Regions from separate parts of the Rugamonas sp. FW305-51 genome, predicted to be linked through region 1. Evidence: predicted binding sites of a transcription regulator. Region 1 holds the regulator's gene; the other holds the start of a gene.
What was found. The regulator sigma-54, encoded in region 1, starts transcription at its own class of promoters, with help from an activator protein. The targets are predictions, from matches to a motif close to TGGCANGNAANCTGCTTT.
Positions count from the first base shown of each region.

Region 1 (7,248 bases):
GCTCTGGCCGCTGCGCCCGAAGCCGGCCAGGATCACGTGCTTCTGGGTCGACATGGTGCGGCTGGCGATCTTGGTCAGGGCCAGCGACTGCATCATCCATTCATTGCTCGACACCTTCATCACGATCTGGTCCGACTTGGCGATGATGAAGGGCGCGGCCAGCATCGACAGCACCATCGAGGCCAGCACCACCTGCACGATGTCGGGCGCCAGCAGATGGCTGCCGCCGGCCAGGTTCAGCAGCACGAAGCCGAATTCGCCGGCCTGGGCCAGCGCCAGTCCCGTGCGCAGGGCCACGCCGTCGGTGGCGCCGTACAGCTTGGCCAGCCCGGCGATCAGGGCGAACTTGAGCAGCACGGGGCCGGCCAGCAACAGCAGCACCAGCCACCAGTTTTCCAGCACCAGGCGCACGTTGAGCAGCATGCCGATGGTGATGAAGAACAGCCCCAGCAGCACGTCGCGGAAGGGCTTGATGTCTTCCTCCACCTGGTGCTTGTATTCCGTGTCCGAAATCAGCATGCCGGCCACGAACGCGCCCAGCGCCAGCGACAGGCCGGCCCGCTCCGTGATCCAGGCCGCGCCCAGGGTTACCAGCAGCAGGTTGAGCATGAACAGTTCCTGCGAACGGCGCTTGACGACGATGGTGAACCAGCCCCGCATCAGCTTCTGGCCGAAGAACAGCAGCAGCACCAGCACGGCCACCGCCTTCAGGCTGGCCCAGCCCAGCGTTTCGAGCAGGCGGTCGGGCTGCTCCGTCAGCGACGGAATCAGGATCAGCAGCGGCACCACGGCCAGGTCCTGGAACAGCAGGATGCCGATGATCTTGCGGCCATGGGCGCTTTCCAGTTCCAGCCGCTCCGTCAGCATCTTGGATACGATGGCGGTGGACGACATGGCCAGCGCCCCGCCCAGCGCAAACGCGGCCTGCCAGCCCAGGTGCAGGCTGGCCGGCAGCAGGCTGCCGATCAGCCAGCCGAAGCCCATGGTGAGGGCGATGGTCAGTCCCACCTGGGCCATGCCCAGCCCGAACACGATGCTGCGCATGGCCATCAGCTTGGCCGTGGAAAATTCCAGGCCGATGGAAAACATGAGGAACACGACGCCGAATTCGGCCAGTGTCTGGCTGGCCTCGTTCTGTTCGGCCAGGCCCAGCGCGTGGGGGCCGATCAGGATGCCTACGGCCAGGTAGCCCAGCATGGGCGGCATATGCATCATCCGGAATGCGACCACGCCGAGCACGGCCGCGCCCAGCAGCAAGAGAGTCAGTTCCAGGGATGAAAACATTTAATTCCGTATCATGGGGTGGTCGATTCCGTTGTTTGTCAGCCTTTGTTACCACTGGCAAGTTTTTTGCTTACCCAATTCGGCTATACTTTCGGCATGAGTGTAACCCATGAAAAAACAATGCTGAAAGCTTTTGATCGAATTGACCCGGCCACTGCCAGCCGGGCCCTGGAACTGGCCCGCGAGACGCTGCAGATCGAGGCCGACGCCATCGCCGCCCTGCACGCGCGCCTGGCCACGGACGACAGCGTGGGCCGCGCCGTGTCGCTCTTGCTCAATTGCAAGGGCCGCGTCGTCGTGTCGGGCATCGGCAAGTCCGGCCACATCGCCCGCAAGATCGCCGCCACGCTGGCCTCGACCGGCACCCCGGCCCTGTTCGTGCATCCGGCCGAAGCGGCGCACGGTGACCTGGGCATGGTGACGGCCGACGACGCCTTCATCGCCATTTCCTATTCGGGCGAAAGTGCGGAGCTGATGGCCATCCTGCCCGTTGTCAAGCGCATGGGCAGCGCCCTCATTTCCATGACGGGCAAGCCCAATTCGAGCCTGGCGCAGCTGGCCGACGTGCACCTGGACGTATCGGTGGCCAAGGAAGCGTGCCCGCTCAACCTGGCGCCCACGGCCTCGACCACCGTCACGCTGGCGCTGGGCGACGCCCTGGCCGTGGCCCTGCTGGACCTGCGTGGCTTCAAGGAAGAGGATTTCGCGCGCTCCCATCCGGGCGGCGCCCTGGGCCGGCGCCTGCTGACCCACGTGCGCGACGTGATGCGCAGCGGCGACGCCGTGCCGCGCGTGACGGCCGACGTCAAGCTGACGGACGCGCTGCTGGAAATCACCCAGAAGGGCATGGGCATGACGGCCATCGTGGACGCCGACGGCCGCCCCGTGGGCATGTTCACGGACGGCGATTTGCGCCGCATGATCGAGAAGGTGCAGGATTTCACCCAGGTCGTGATCCGCGACGTGATGCACCCCAACCCGCGCACCATCACGCCCGAAAAGCTGGCGGTGGACGCCGTGGCCGTGATGGAACAGTTCCGCATCAACCAGATGCTGGTGGTGGACGAGGCCGGCAAGCTGGTGGGCGCACTGCACATCCACGACCTGACCCGCGCCAAGGTGATCTGATGAAAGACGCCTACAAACTGGAAAACGTGGCCCGCGCCGCCAAGGTCAAGCTGATGATCTTCGACGTGGACGGCGTGCTGACGGACGGCAGCCTGCACTACGGCGCCGAGGGCGAAGCGCTCAAGACCTTCAATGTGCACGACGGCCTGGGCATCAAGCTGCTGCAGGAATCGGGCGTGCAGACGGCCATCATCAGCGCGCGCGTGTCGCCGCAGGTGGTCAAGCGGGCGGCCGACCTGGGCATCGGTTTCCTGCACCAGGGCGGGCACGACAAGCTGACCCCGTTCAACGCCCTGCTGGCCAAGACGGGCCTGACGGCCGACCAGGTGGGCTTCATCGGCGACGACGTGGTCGACCTGCCCATCCTGACCCGGGTCGGCTTCGCCGTGGCCGTACCCAACGGCCGGGCCGATGTGCTCAGCCGCGCGCATCACGTGACGGAAGCGCGGGGCGGGGGCGGCGCCGTGCGGGAGGTGTGCGAATTCCTGCTGCGGGCCCAGGGCAACTACGACAAGATCATGGCCCAGTTCCTGGTCTGAGGCGGCATCATGCACAAGAAAACGGCACACCGCTGGCGTTTGACCCTGATCATGCTGTTCGGCGTGGCATGCGCGCTCGGCACGTTCTGGCTGGTGCAGGTGGTCAACCAGGCGGGCCGCCAGGCGGAGGCCGACAGCCACCGCAACGAGCCGGACTACATCATCGAGCGCTTCAGCTTCGTGCGCCTGAACAAGGCCGGCCAGCCCAGCTACATCATCGCCGGCGACAAGCTGACCCACCACCCGGCCGACGATTCGTCCGACGTGGACCATCCCACCGTGCACAGCCTGGCGGGCGACCAGCCGCCCATGAACGTGCGGGCCGACCAGGCCCGGGTGGACCAGGATAACAGCCGCGTCAAGCTCAGCGGCGACGTGCGCGTGGTCCGCCCGGCCGCGGCCAACAGCCAGGCCATGCGCATGACCACGTCCGCGCTGACGCTGTACCCGGACGACGAGAAAATGGAAACGGACCAGCCGGTCGAGCTGCAGCTGGGCGCCTCCAGCGCCCGCGGCACCGGCATGAAGGCCGACAACGCCACGCGCCAGATCGCGCTGGGCGGGCGCGGCCAGATCCACCTGCCGCCCCGTGCGGCGCATTGATACAGAACGATATAGAACGGATTCGCAATGAAAAAACTCATCCTGTCGGCGGCCCTGCTGTGGGCGGCGGCCGGCCTGGCCCACGCTGAAAAGGCGGACTCCAGCAAGCCGACTGAAATCGCCTTCGACCAGCTGGAAGTGGACGACGTCAAACAGATCAAGATCGCCACCGGCAACGTGATCCTGACCCGCGGCACCTTGCAGATGAAGTCGCCCAAGGCCGTGGTGCATGAAGACCCGGAAGGTTACCAGTACGTGACCATGACCAGCACCCCCGGCACCCCGGCCACCTTCCGCCAGAAGCGCGACGGCGCCGGCGACCAGTGGGTGGAAGGCCAGGCCGAACGCATCGAATACGACGGCAAGACGGAGCTGGTCAAGCTGTTCGCCAAGGCCCGGATCCGGCGTCTGGAGGCGGGCAAGCCCAGCGATGAAGTGCAGGGCGAATTCATCTCCTACGACAGCCGCAAGGAATTCTTCGCCGTCAAGAACACGGCCACCGGCGAGAGCAAGCCGGGTGCCGGCCGCGGCACCATGGTGATCCAGCCGTCCAACAAGAGCCCGGCGCCGGCAGCGGCTTCCGTGCCGCCGGCGGGGAAATGAGCATGGACATGCAACGCTGCGGCAGCACCCTGATCGTGCGCGGTCTGCAAAAGAGCTACGGCAAGCGCCAGGTGGTGCACGACGTCTCGCTGCAGGTCGAGTGCGGCGAAGTGGTGGGCCTGCTGGGCCCCAACGGCGCCGGCAAGACCACCTCGTTCTACATGATCGTGGGCCTGGTGCCGTCGGACGCGGGCACCATCGACATCTCGGGCGTCGACATTTCGTCGCTGCCCATCCACCGGCGGGCCGTGATGGGCCTGTCCTACCTGCCGCAGGAAGCGTCCGTGTTCCGCAAGCTGACGGTGGAAGAAAACATCCGCGCCGTGCTGGAAATCCAGCAAGTGAACGGCAAGCCTTTATCCAAGGCCGAAATCGATGAACGGCTCAATACCCTGCTGGCCGATCTGCAAATCGAGAAGCTGCGCGAGAACCAGGCGCTGTCCCTGTCCGGGGGCGAGCGGCGCCGGGTCGAAATCGCGCGCGCACTGGCGACCAATCCCCGCTTCGTGCTGCTCGACGAACCATTCGCCGGGGTCGACCCGATCGCCGTCATTGAGATCCAGCGCATCGTGCGCTTCCTCAAGGAACGCGGCATCGGCGTGCTGATCACCGATCACAATGTGCGCGAGACGCTGGGCATCTGCGACCGCGCGTATATCATCAACCAGGGCACGGTATTGGCGTCAGGCCGGCCAGACGACATCATCGCCAACGAATCGGTGCGTCGCGTGTATCTGGGTGAACACTTCCGTATGTAAGGTATGTAAGTAAAGCCATGAAACAGTCATTGCAACTGCGCACTTCGCAGCACCTCGCGCTGACCCCGCAACTGCAGCAATCGATACGCCTGCTGCAGTTGTCCACGCTGGAGTTGCACCAGGAATTGGAACAGCTGCTGACCGACAATCCGCTGCTGGAGCGGCTCGACGATCCGCTCGACCATTCCGTGCGGCTGCTGGCCGACGGCGCCATCAGCCAGCAAAGCGCGCCGGCCGAGGCGCCGCCCGAAGGCCCGCCCGGCCAGCAGCAGGATGCGCCCGCGCCGGCCGAGGCCGAGCCGTTCGAGGGCGCCGACGGCGACGCCGCGCCCGAGGGCGACATGGACTGGAGCGACGCCGGGCGCAGCAAGACGCCCGACGACGAGGACTCCCGGCCCCAGCTCGAAGCAAACCACTGCACCCTGCGCGAACACCTGATGGAGCAGATGCGGGTGACGGTGCTGGAAATGCGCGACCGGGCGCTGGTGGAAATCATCATCGACGCGCTCGACGAAAACGGCTACCTGGAAGAACCGCTGGAAGAAATCCTGGCCCGCCTGCCGGCAGAACTGGACATCGAGCCCGAGGAGCTGCAGACGGCCTTGTCGTTATTGCAAAGTTTCGACCCCGTGGGCGTGGGCGCCCGCAACGCCTCCGAGTGCCTGGCGCTGCAGATCAAGCGCATGCCGCACGTGCCGCTGGTGACGCGCCGCATGGCGCTGGCCATCGTGGAACAGCACCTGGCCTGGTTCGCCCAGCGCGACTTCAACAAGCTCAAGAAGGCCATGCAGTGCGACGACGAGGACTTGCGCGAAGCGCAGGCCGTGATCCGCCAGTGCAATCCGCACCCGGGCGCCGCGTTTGCCTCGGACGTGTCGGACTACGTGGTGCCGGACGTGATCGTCAAGAAGGCCCGCAACGGCTGGCAGGTCACCTTGAACAACGACGTCATGCCGCGCCTGCGGGTCAACGCCATGTACGCCAACCTGCTCAAGCAGGGCAAGGGCGAGGGCGCCATGGGGGCCCAGCTGCAGGAAGCGAAATGGCTGATCAAGAACATGCGCCAGCGCTTCGACACCATCCTGCGCGTGGCGCAAGCCATAGTGGAACGGCAAAAGAATTTTTTCTCGCACGGCGCCGTTGCCATGAGGCCCCTTGTGTTGCGTGAAATTGCTGATACACTGGGACTACACGAGAGTACTATTTCTCGGGTAACAACTCAGAAGTATATGCTGACCCCGCATGGCATGTTTGAGTTGAAATATTTCTTTGGCAGCCATGTCGCCACCGAAGCGGGGGGAGAAGCATCATCGACGGCGATACGTGCACTGATCGTGCAATTGACAGGAGCAGAAGACCCTAAAAATCCTTTATCCGACAGTAAGATTGCGGACATGCTGGGAGAACAAGGCATGGTGATTGCGCGACGAACTGTTGCCAAATATCGCGAAGCATTAAAGATCCCGCCAGTCAGTCTCCGCAAGTCTTTGTAGTTATCTGGTTCCTGCGCGCCCGGCCTGAAAGGGCAGCGCACTGACCGTAAGCGACATCATCTTTAGGAGTGTGTATGAATCTCACCATCAGTGGACATCATCTCGAAGTGACCCCAGCCATTCGCGAATATGTGCAGAACAAGCTGGAGCGCATCAAACGCCACTTCGATCAAGTGATTGATATTGCTGTCATCCTGACCGTAGATAACCTCACCGAGAAAGAGAAGCGCCAGAAGGCAGAGATCAATTTGCGCATGTCCGGCAAGACCGTGTATGTGGAGAGCCTGTCGCAAGACCTGTACGCCGCCATCGACACCCTGATCGACAAGCTTGATCGTCAGGTCATGAAATACAAATCCAAAGTTCAGGAACACGGCCACGATGCGATCAAGCATCTGCCGGACACCTTCGAACCCGCCGCCACCGCATAAGACGGTCCCGGCTTGAGAAAACAAAGGGCGCATCTGGCGCCCTTTTTTGCGGCCCTACGTCGCGTACTTTTCGTCTAAACCGTATAAATGGTATAAACCGTATGCGTGCTGGGGGTCAGTTCTGCGGCGCGCTGCGCGCCATGCACTCGGCGAACAGCGCCATATCGATATTGCCACCGCTGACGATCACGCCCACTTTTTTGCCGCGGATATCGACCACCCCGTTCATGGCCGCAGCGGCGGCCAGCGCACCGGCGCCTTCCACCACCATCTTCATGCGCTCGGCGAAGAAACGGATCTGGCTGCGCAGCTGGTCGTCGTTGACGGTGACGATGTCGCGCACGTGGGTCTGCAGGATGGGCAGCACCAGCTTGCCGATGTGCTGGGTCTGGGCGCCGTCGGCGATGGT
Region 1 is NZ_JBYSZG010000041.1:22,776-30,023, reverse strand. Features, by position in the region: gene AC3WOS_RS22495 (monovalent cation:proton antiporter family protein) at 1-1,284, opposite strand, end outside; gene AC3WOS_RS22490 (KpsF/GutQ family sugar-phosphate isomerase) at 1,405-2,412, shown strand; gene AC3WOS_RS22485 (KdsC family phosphatase) at 2,412-2,951, shown strand; gene lptC (LPS export ABC transporter periplasmic protein LptC) at 2,961-3,554, shown strand; gene lptA (lipopolysaccharide transport periplasmic protein LptA) at 3,582-4,157, shown strand; gene lptB (LPS export ABC transporter ATP-binding protein) at 4,160-4,915, shown strand; gene AC3WOS_RS22465 (RNA polymerase factor sigma-54) at 4,933-6,408, shown strand; gene hpf (ribosome hibernation-promoting factor, HPF/YfiA family) at 6,483-6,839, shown strand; gene AC3WOS_RS22455 (threo-3-hydroxy-L-aspartate ammonia-lyase) at 6,955-7,248, opposite strand, start outside.

Region 2 (7,248 bases), on a different contig from region 1:
GCTCAGGCCGACCAACGATGCGATGATTTTTTTTTGCACAATCTTCTCCTCTGTTCCCGTTTTTCGAATTTAGCTACTGTGTTTTACTGCGTGCTGCTCCGCGCTGTTGAGTACCGCCAGCTCCTCGTCCGTAAACAGGCGCGAGCGGGTCAGGAAGCGCTTACCGGTACCGTTATCGAGCGAGAACATACCGCCGTTCCCTTCCACGACATCGATGATCAACTGCGTGTGTTGCCAGTACTCGAACTGCTCCAGTCCCATGTAAAACGGCGTGCCATCGAGGTTGCCGAGATAGACATCCGTGTCGCTGAGATTGAAGTCTCCGGCGCCATAGCACATCGGCGCGCTGCCGTCGCAGCAGCCGCCCGACTGAAAGAACATCAGCGGACCGTGCTGGCGGCGCAGGCTGGCCAGGAATTCCAGTGCCGCCGGGGTGGCGGTCACGCGGGCGATGGCATTATTCATGGGCTTCCTTTCGCAATCCCGGCGCCGCGGGCGGCGCCGGGATTTCATCAAGCGCTCAGAGGCTGGTTCAAAATGCCCGTGGCGAGGCGCCACAACGAAGCCACGGGCTTTTTGAAACGGCCGATTAGAAGAAACCGAGCGCGTTCGGGCTGTAGCTGACCAGCAGGTTCTTGGTCTGCTGGTAGTGGTCCAGCATCATCTTGTGGTTTTCGCGGCCGATACCGGACTGCTTGTAACCGCCGAACGCGGCGTGCGCAGGGTACAGGTGGTAGCAATTGGTCCACACGCGGCCGGCCTGGATGGCGCGGCCGACGCGGAAGGCACGCGAACCGTCACGGGTCCACAGGCCGGCGCCCAGGCCGTACAGGGTGTCGTTGGCGATGGCCAGCGCTTCCGCTTCATCCTTGAAGGTGGTCACCGACACCACCGGGCCAAAGATCTCTTCCTGGAAGATGCGCATCTTGTTGTTGCCCTTGAAGACGGTAGGACGCACGTAGAAGCCGCCTTCCAGTTCGCCCGCCTGGGCGCTGCGCGAACCGCCAGCCAGCAGTTCGGCGCCTTCCTGCTTGCCGATGTCCATGTAGGACAGGATCTTTTCCAGCTGTTCCTGCGACGCCTGGGCGCCGATCATGGTCGACGCGTCGAGCGGGTTGCCCTGCTTGATGGCGGCCACGCGGGCCAGTGCGCGCTCGATGAACTTCTCGTAGATCGATTCCTGGATCAGCACGCGCGATGGGCAGGTGCACACTTCGCCCTGGTTCAGCGCGAACATGGCGAAACCTTCCAGGCACTTGTCGAAGAAGGCGTCGTCCGCCTCCATCACATCCTCGAAGAAGATGTTGGGCGACTTGCCGCCCAGTTCCAGCGTGACGGGAATCAGGTTCTGTGCGGCGTATTGCATGATCAGGCGGCCGGTGCCCGTTTCGCCGGTGAAGGCGATCTTGGCGATACGCTTGCTCGATGCCAGCGGCTTGCCGCACTCCAGGCCGAAGCCGTTGACCACGTTCAGCACGCCCGGCGGCAGCAGGTCGCCGATCACTTCCAGCAGCACCATGATCGAGGCCGGGGTCTGTTCGGCCGGTTTGAGCACCACGCAGTTGCCGGCAGCCAGCGCAGGGGCCAGCTTCCAGACGGCCATCAGGATAGGGAAGTTCCAGGGAATGATCTGGCCAACGACGCCGAGCGGCTCATGGAAGTGGTAGGCATAGGTTTCGGAGTCGATCTGGGCGACGGAACCTTCCTGGGCGCGGATGCAGCCGGCGAAATAGCGGAAGTGGTCGATCGCCAGCGGGATGTCGGCGGCCATGGTTTCGCGGATAGGCTTGCCGTTGTCGATGGTCTCGGCGGTGGCGATCAGCTTCAGGTTCGCCTCCATGCGATCGGCAATGCGGTTCAGGATGTTGGCGCGTTCGGCCGGCGAGGTCTTGCCCCAGGCGGCCTTGGCGGCGTGGGCGGCGTCCAGCGCCAGTTCCACGTCCGCTTCGGTGGAGCGGGCGATTTCGCAGAAGACCTGGCCCGTGATGGGCGTGATGTTACCGAAATATACCCCGTTGACCGGCGGGACGAATTTGCCGCCGATGTAGTTGTCGTAGCGTGCTTTGAATGGGCTGGCGACGCCAAGTTTGCTGATATCCGCGAGATTCATGTCATCCTCTTTCTGCTGTGGTTATGGGACCGTTCCGTGACGGCGTTGGTAAGGCACATGGTCCTATTCGCAAACACCGTGCCAGCACCTCGAATCGGCCCGGCTGCAGGGCCGCGACACTGTGCCGGAGCGAAGAATCGCAGGCCGGCGGGCCGCTGCTGCGCCAGCGCCGCACTGTCACACCTGTTCAGGTTTGGAACAGGTGTGACACATGGCTGGCGCCAGCTGGCGGATCAGCTAGCGGATCACTACCCCCCATGGCAGCTCGCCGACGGCGATGTCGGCCCGTTTGGCGGCGCTGGCCGTGTCGATCGCCGAGACGCTGTTGGAGCGCCCGTTGGCCACATACAAAGTAGCGCCGTCCGCCGTGAGCGCCATGTTCCACGGCCGCTTGCCGACGGCGATGGTATGGATCACGGCATTGCGCGCCGTATCGATCACCATCACGCTGCCGTCGATGCCGTTCGAGACGTAGACCCGCGCCCCGTCCGGGCTGACGGCGATGCCGTTCGAGTTCTTGCCGGCCGCGATCTGCGCCACCGCCTTGCGCTGCTCCATGTCGATCACATAGACCGTGTTGACCAGCTCGCACGCCACGTAGGCCAGGCGGCCGTCGGGCGAAAAGCCCATGCCGCGCGGCCGCCGCCCCACCGCCACCGTGCCCACCTGGCGCCGGGCCGCCACGTCGATCACGTCGACCTGCTCGGCCTCCTCCGCGCTCACCAGCAGCCAGCGCCCGTCCGGGCTGAAGACGGCATGCTCGGGATTCTTGCCTTGCACCTTGATATCGGCGAGCACCTGGCCGTCGGCCGCGCCGATCAGCGTCACGCTGTTGCTCTCCTCGACCGCCACCGCCACCAGCGCGCCGTCGGCCGACGCGCTCACGCCTTCGGGCGACTTGCCCAGGGCAATGCTGCGCACCGTGGCGCCGCTGGCCGCATCGATCACCAGCAGGGCGTTGCTGACGGCGTCGGTGACGTACAGATGGCGCCCGGCCGGGTCGGCGGCGATGCCGCGCGGACGCTTGCCGGCTGCGATCTCGCGCACCACCGTGCCGGTGGCCACATCGATCACGCTGAGACTGGACGATTTCTCGTTCGGCACGTAGGCGAACGGCGCCGCATGCACCTGTGCGCACAGCAGCAACAGGGCGAATAAAGTGGACGTTTTCACGGGATGACCTTTCAACGGGTTGTTATCGGATGCGCGGGTTCGCGCGCGTGCGCGATAACTTATGCAATCGGCGTGCCACGGGCGAATACCCACAATGGCCGTATGGCAAGTAAATTGCTTACATCAGGGGACAGACTTGCCAGTGCGCGCCGCGCCCGGAGCAGGCGTGAACCGTCAACCCGCTTGGAGACAACAACATGAAACACCATCCCTTCCGACTCAACGCCGTGGCCGCGCTGTTCGCGGCCGGCAGCGCGCTGGCGCCGCAGGCCTATGCCGGCGCCGGCGAGGCACCGGACGCCGGCGCCGTGGCCGACGTCGTGGTCATCAGCGGCAGCCGCGCCGGCCACACCAGCTTCGAGCTGCCGGCGGCGCTCGACGTGGTCGACACGGCCCGCCTGCGCGACAGCCAGGCCCGCGTCAATGCCTCGGAAGCGCTGGTGGCGGTGCCCGGCCTGGTGGTGCAGAACCGGCAGAATTATGCGCAGGACCTGCAGATCTCCTCGCGCGGCTTCGGCGCCCGCTCGGCCTTCGGCGTGCGCGGCGTGCATCTGGTGGCCGACGGCATCCCGGCCAGCATGCCGGACGGCCAGGGCCAGGCCGCCACCTTCAATCTCGACATGGCGGACCACATCGAAGTGCTGCGCGGCCCCTTTTCCGCCCTGTATGGCAACCACTCCGGCGGCGTGATCCAGCTCGTCACGCGCGACGGCGAAGGCGCGCCGACGGTCGAAATGAACCTGACCGGCGGCAGCGACGGCGCGCGCAAGGTGGACCTGAACGCGCAGGGCAAGTCCGGCAGCGTAGGCTATGTGCTTGACGCCTCGCGTTTCGACACGGACGGCTACCGCGCCCACAGCGCCGCCCGCCGTGACCAGGCCTACGCCAAGCTGACGCTGGCGCCCATGGCCGGCGCCAGGCTGACCATTGTCGCCAACGGGCTGCGCCAGGACGACACCCAGGACCCGCTGGGCGTGACCTGGGCCACCTTCCAGCGCGATCCGCGTGCCGGCGAAACCGACACCACCGATCCCCTGTCGCCCAAGCGCACCTTTGCGGAACGCTACAACACCCGCAAGAGCATCGACCACCAGCAGGCCGGCGCCGTCTGGGAGCAAGCCTACGGCGACGACCGCCTGCGCGCCACGGTCTATGGCGGCAATCGCGACGTGATCCAGTACCAGGCGTTTTCCAAGGCCTTCCAGGCGCCGGCCAGCCATTCCGGCGGCGTGGTCGATTTCGAGCGCAATTTCCACGGCACGGACCTCAACTGGCTGCACGTAGGCCAGCTGGCCGGCGGCAAGCTCAGTACCACCTTCGGCATCGAGTACGGTCACTCCAGCGACGCGCGCCAGGGTTTCGAAAACTTCATCGGCACGCAATTCGGCGTCAAGGGCAAGCTGCGGCGCGACGAGGACGACATCGTCTCCAATGTCGATCCCTACCTGCAGGCGGAATGGCAGTCCGGCCCGTGGCTGGCGACGGCCGGCCTGCGCCACAGCCGCGTCAAGATCGAAGTGGACGACCACTTCCTCAGCAACGGCAACGACAGCGGCAACCTGACCTACAGCCACACCACGCCGGTACTGGGCCTGCTGTACCAGGTGTCGCCGCAGCTGAACGTGTACGGCAGCGCGGCGCGCGGCTTCGAGACCCCGACCCTCAATGAACTGTTCTATTCGGGCGCCGGGGCCGGCTTCAATTTCCGCCTGCAGGCGGCCAACAGCACCCATCTGGAAGCGGGCATCAAGGCCCAGCCGGTGGAAGGCACGCGCGTCAACGCCGCCCTGTTCCAGGTCCGCACCAGCGACGAACTGGTAGTCGACAGTGCGGTGGGCGGCCGTACCAGCTACCGCAACGGCGGCAATACGCTGCGCCAGGGCGCCGAACTGTCGCTCGACGCCAGCTGGCGCTATGGCCTGAGCACCCGCCTGGCGCTGACCACGCTGCGCGCCGTGTACGACCAGGCGTTCGGCACGGTCCAGCAAGGCAGCCGCCTGCCCGGTGTACCGAACGCGAACATGTACATGGAACTGGCATGGGCCGACCGCAGCGGCCACCTGGGCGCTGCGCTGGAAGGCATGGCCAGCGGCCGCATCTACGCGGAAGACGCCAACGCCGAGAAGCCCGCTCCCGGCTACGGCTTGCTGAACGCCCGCGTCACCGCCAACGAGGAGTGGAAGGGCTGGACCTTCAAGCAGTTCGTGCGGGTGAACAACCTGCTCGACAAGACCTATGTGGGATCGGTGATCGTGGGCGACACCAACAAGCGCTATTACGAAGCCGCACCGGGTCGCAACTGGCTGATGGGCGCCAGCGCCCGCTATGCCTTTTAGAAGCGGTAACGCAGCCCGGCCACCACGGAACGCGGTGCGCCGGGTGCCACGAACCGGACCGGCTCCGCCTGCACTGCGCCGTCCAGCGGTTGCAGCAGGCGACCGTTCGGGAACATATCCGGCGCCACGGCGCCAAAGGTTTCATAACGGCGGTTGGTCACGTTGTTGATGCGCGCGTACAGCTCCCAACGCGGCGCAGGCCGATAGCTCATATGCAGGCCTAGCAGCGCATAGCCGCGCACGCGCAGGTCGGCCGCCTGCGGCGCCTGGCCTTGCTGCGTATCGGCGATCAACCCGTCTTCATTGCCTTGCGTGACCAGGTCGGATTTCGCCACCAGTTCCGCCCCCACCGTCAGCGCCGGCGTGGCGCGCCAGTCCACATCTAGCTTGACCGTATGGCGCGGCAGCCCGGCAATGCGCGTGCCGGCCGCCACCTGCACGTTGCGCGCGCCGGTGAACAGCGTGCCGTCGGCATCGTAGACGGCCTGCAGGTAGCTGTAGCTCAGGTGCGCCGTGACGTCGCCCAGCTGGCCGCTGGCGCTCAAGTCCGCGCCCTGGTGGCGGGTCCGCTTGAAATTGGAGAAGTAGCCCTGCTGGGTGGTGCCCGCACTGCGGAACAGGATATCGTCCTGGTTGACGGTGCGGTAGACCGACAGCGTGGCGCTGGTGCCATGGCCGCCCTGCCAGCGCGCGCCCGCCTCGACGGTGCGCGACACGACCTGCTTCAGATAGGGATCGGATTGCAGGCCCACCGGCAGGCGGCAAGGCTGCCCGGGGTCGGCGCAACCAAGTTCGATCACGGTCGGCACGCGTGTGCTCTGCGACCAGTTGGCCAGCAGGGCCAGGCCGGCGCCGGTGTCATGTACCAGCCCGATGGCGGGGTTGAGCTTTTGATAGGTGAACGCCTCCGGCATCTGCGCCGTGCCGGCGTTGACCAGCGTGCTGGCCACGCGCGCGCGGTTGTAGCGCGCGGACGCCGTCACATGGGTGGCGGAGGTCACGCTCCAGGTATCGGAGCCGTACAGCCCTACCGTACGGGAACTGCCGGAGACGGACGATGTCGCCTCGCGCCCGGCAGCCGGATCGGCCTGCACCCCGCGGTCTGGCGTGAAGTAGGCGGCTTGCTCGAACTGGGCGAAACTGACGCTGCTGCGGTCGAAGGTCAGGCCAGCGAGCAGCTTATGCGCCGCCACATCCTTGCTCAAATTGACGCTCAGGCCCTGACTGTTCTGGCGGGTACTGGTAGTGTTGAGCGAAGCAGGATGCAGCAGCGCGGCAGATGCACGGTTGTAGCCGCAACTGTCCGGATTTGCCGCGCTGCCGTCGGCCAGGAAGCCGGCGCCGCAATCGGCCAGGTAGTCGCCATAGCCCTCGCTGATGTCGCCGTTGACCGTGTCGCGCCGGCTGTTGCGGACATAGGCGTTGGCCGACAGTTCGCCCGCCTCGCCCAGATTGTTGACCATACTGAATACGGCCTGGTGCAGGCGGTTGCGCGTCTCGTCGGCGTAAGTATAGATGGTGCGGCGGTTGGTTTCATACAGCCCGCCGCCGGGTGCCTCGCCATTGCCCGGGTAACTGGGCAGCAGGCCATTGCCCACCAGGCGGCTGCTACCGCCGAGCAGTGCCAGG
Region 2 is NZ_JBYSZG010000072.1:2,413-9,660, reverse strand. Features, by position in the region: gene AC3WOS_RS27260 (DUF779 domain-containing protein) at 70-465, opposite strand; gene adh (aldehyde dehydrogenase) at 590-2,110, opposite strand; gene AC3WOS_RS27250 (beta-propeller fold lactonase family protein) at 2,348-3,283, opposite strand; gene AC3WOS_RS27245 (TonB-dependent receptor family protein) at 3,481-5,619, shown strand; gene AC3WOS_RS27240 (TonB-dependent receptor) at 5,616-7,248, opposite strand, start outside.
Region 2: a site for sigma-54 is predicted at 2,177-2,194, ahead of adh (aldehyde dehydrogenase). Genes of this name have one in related genera too.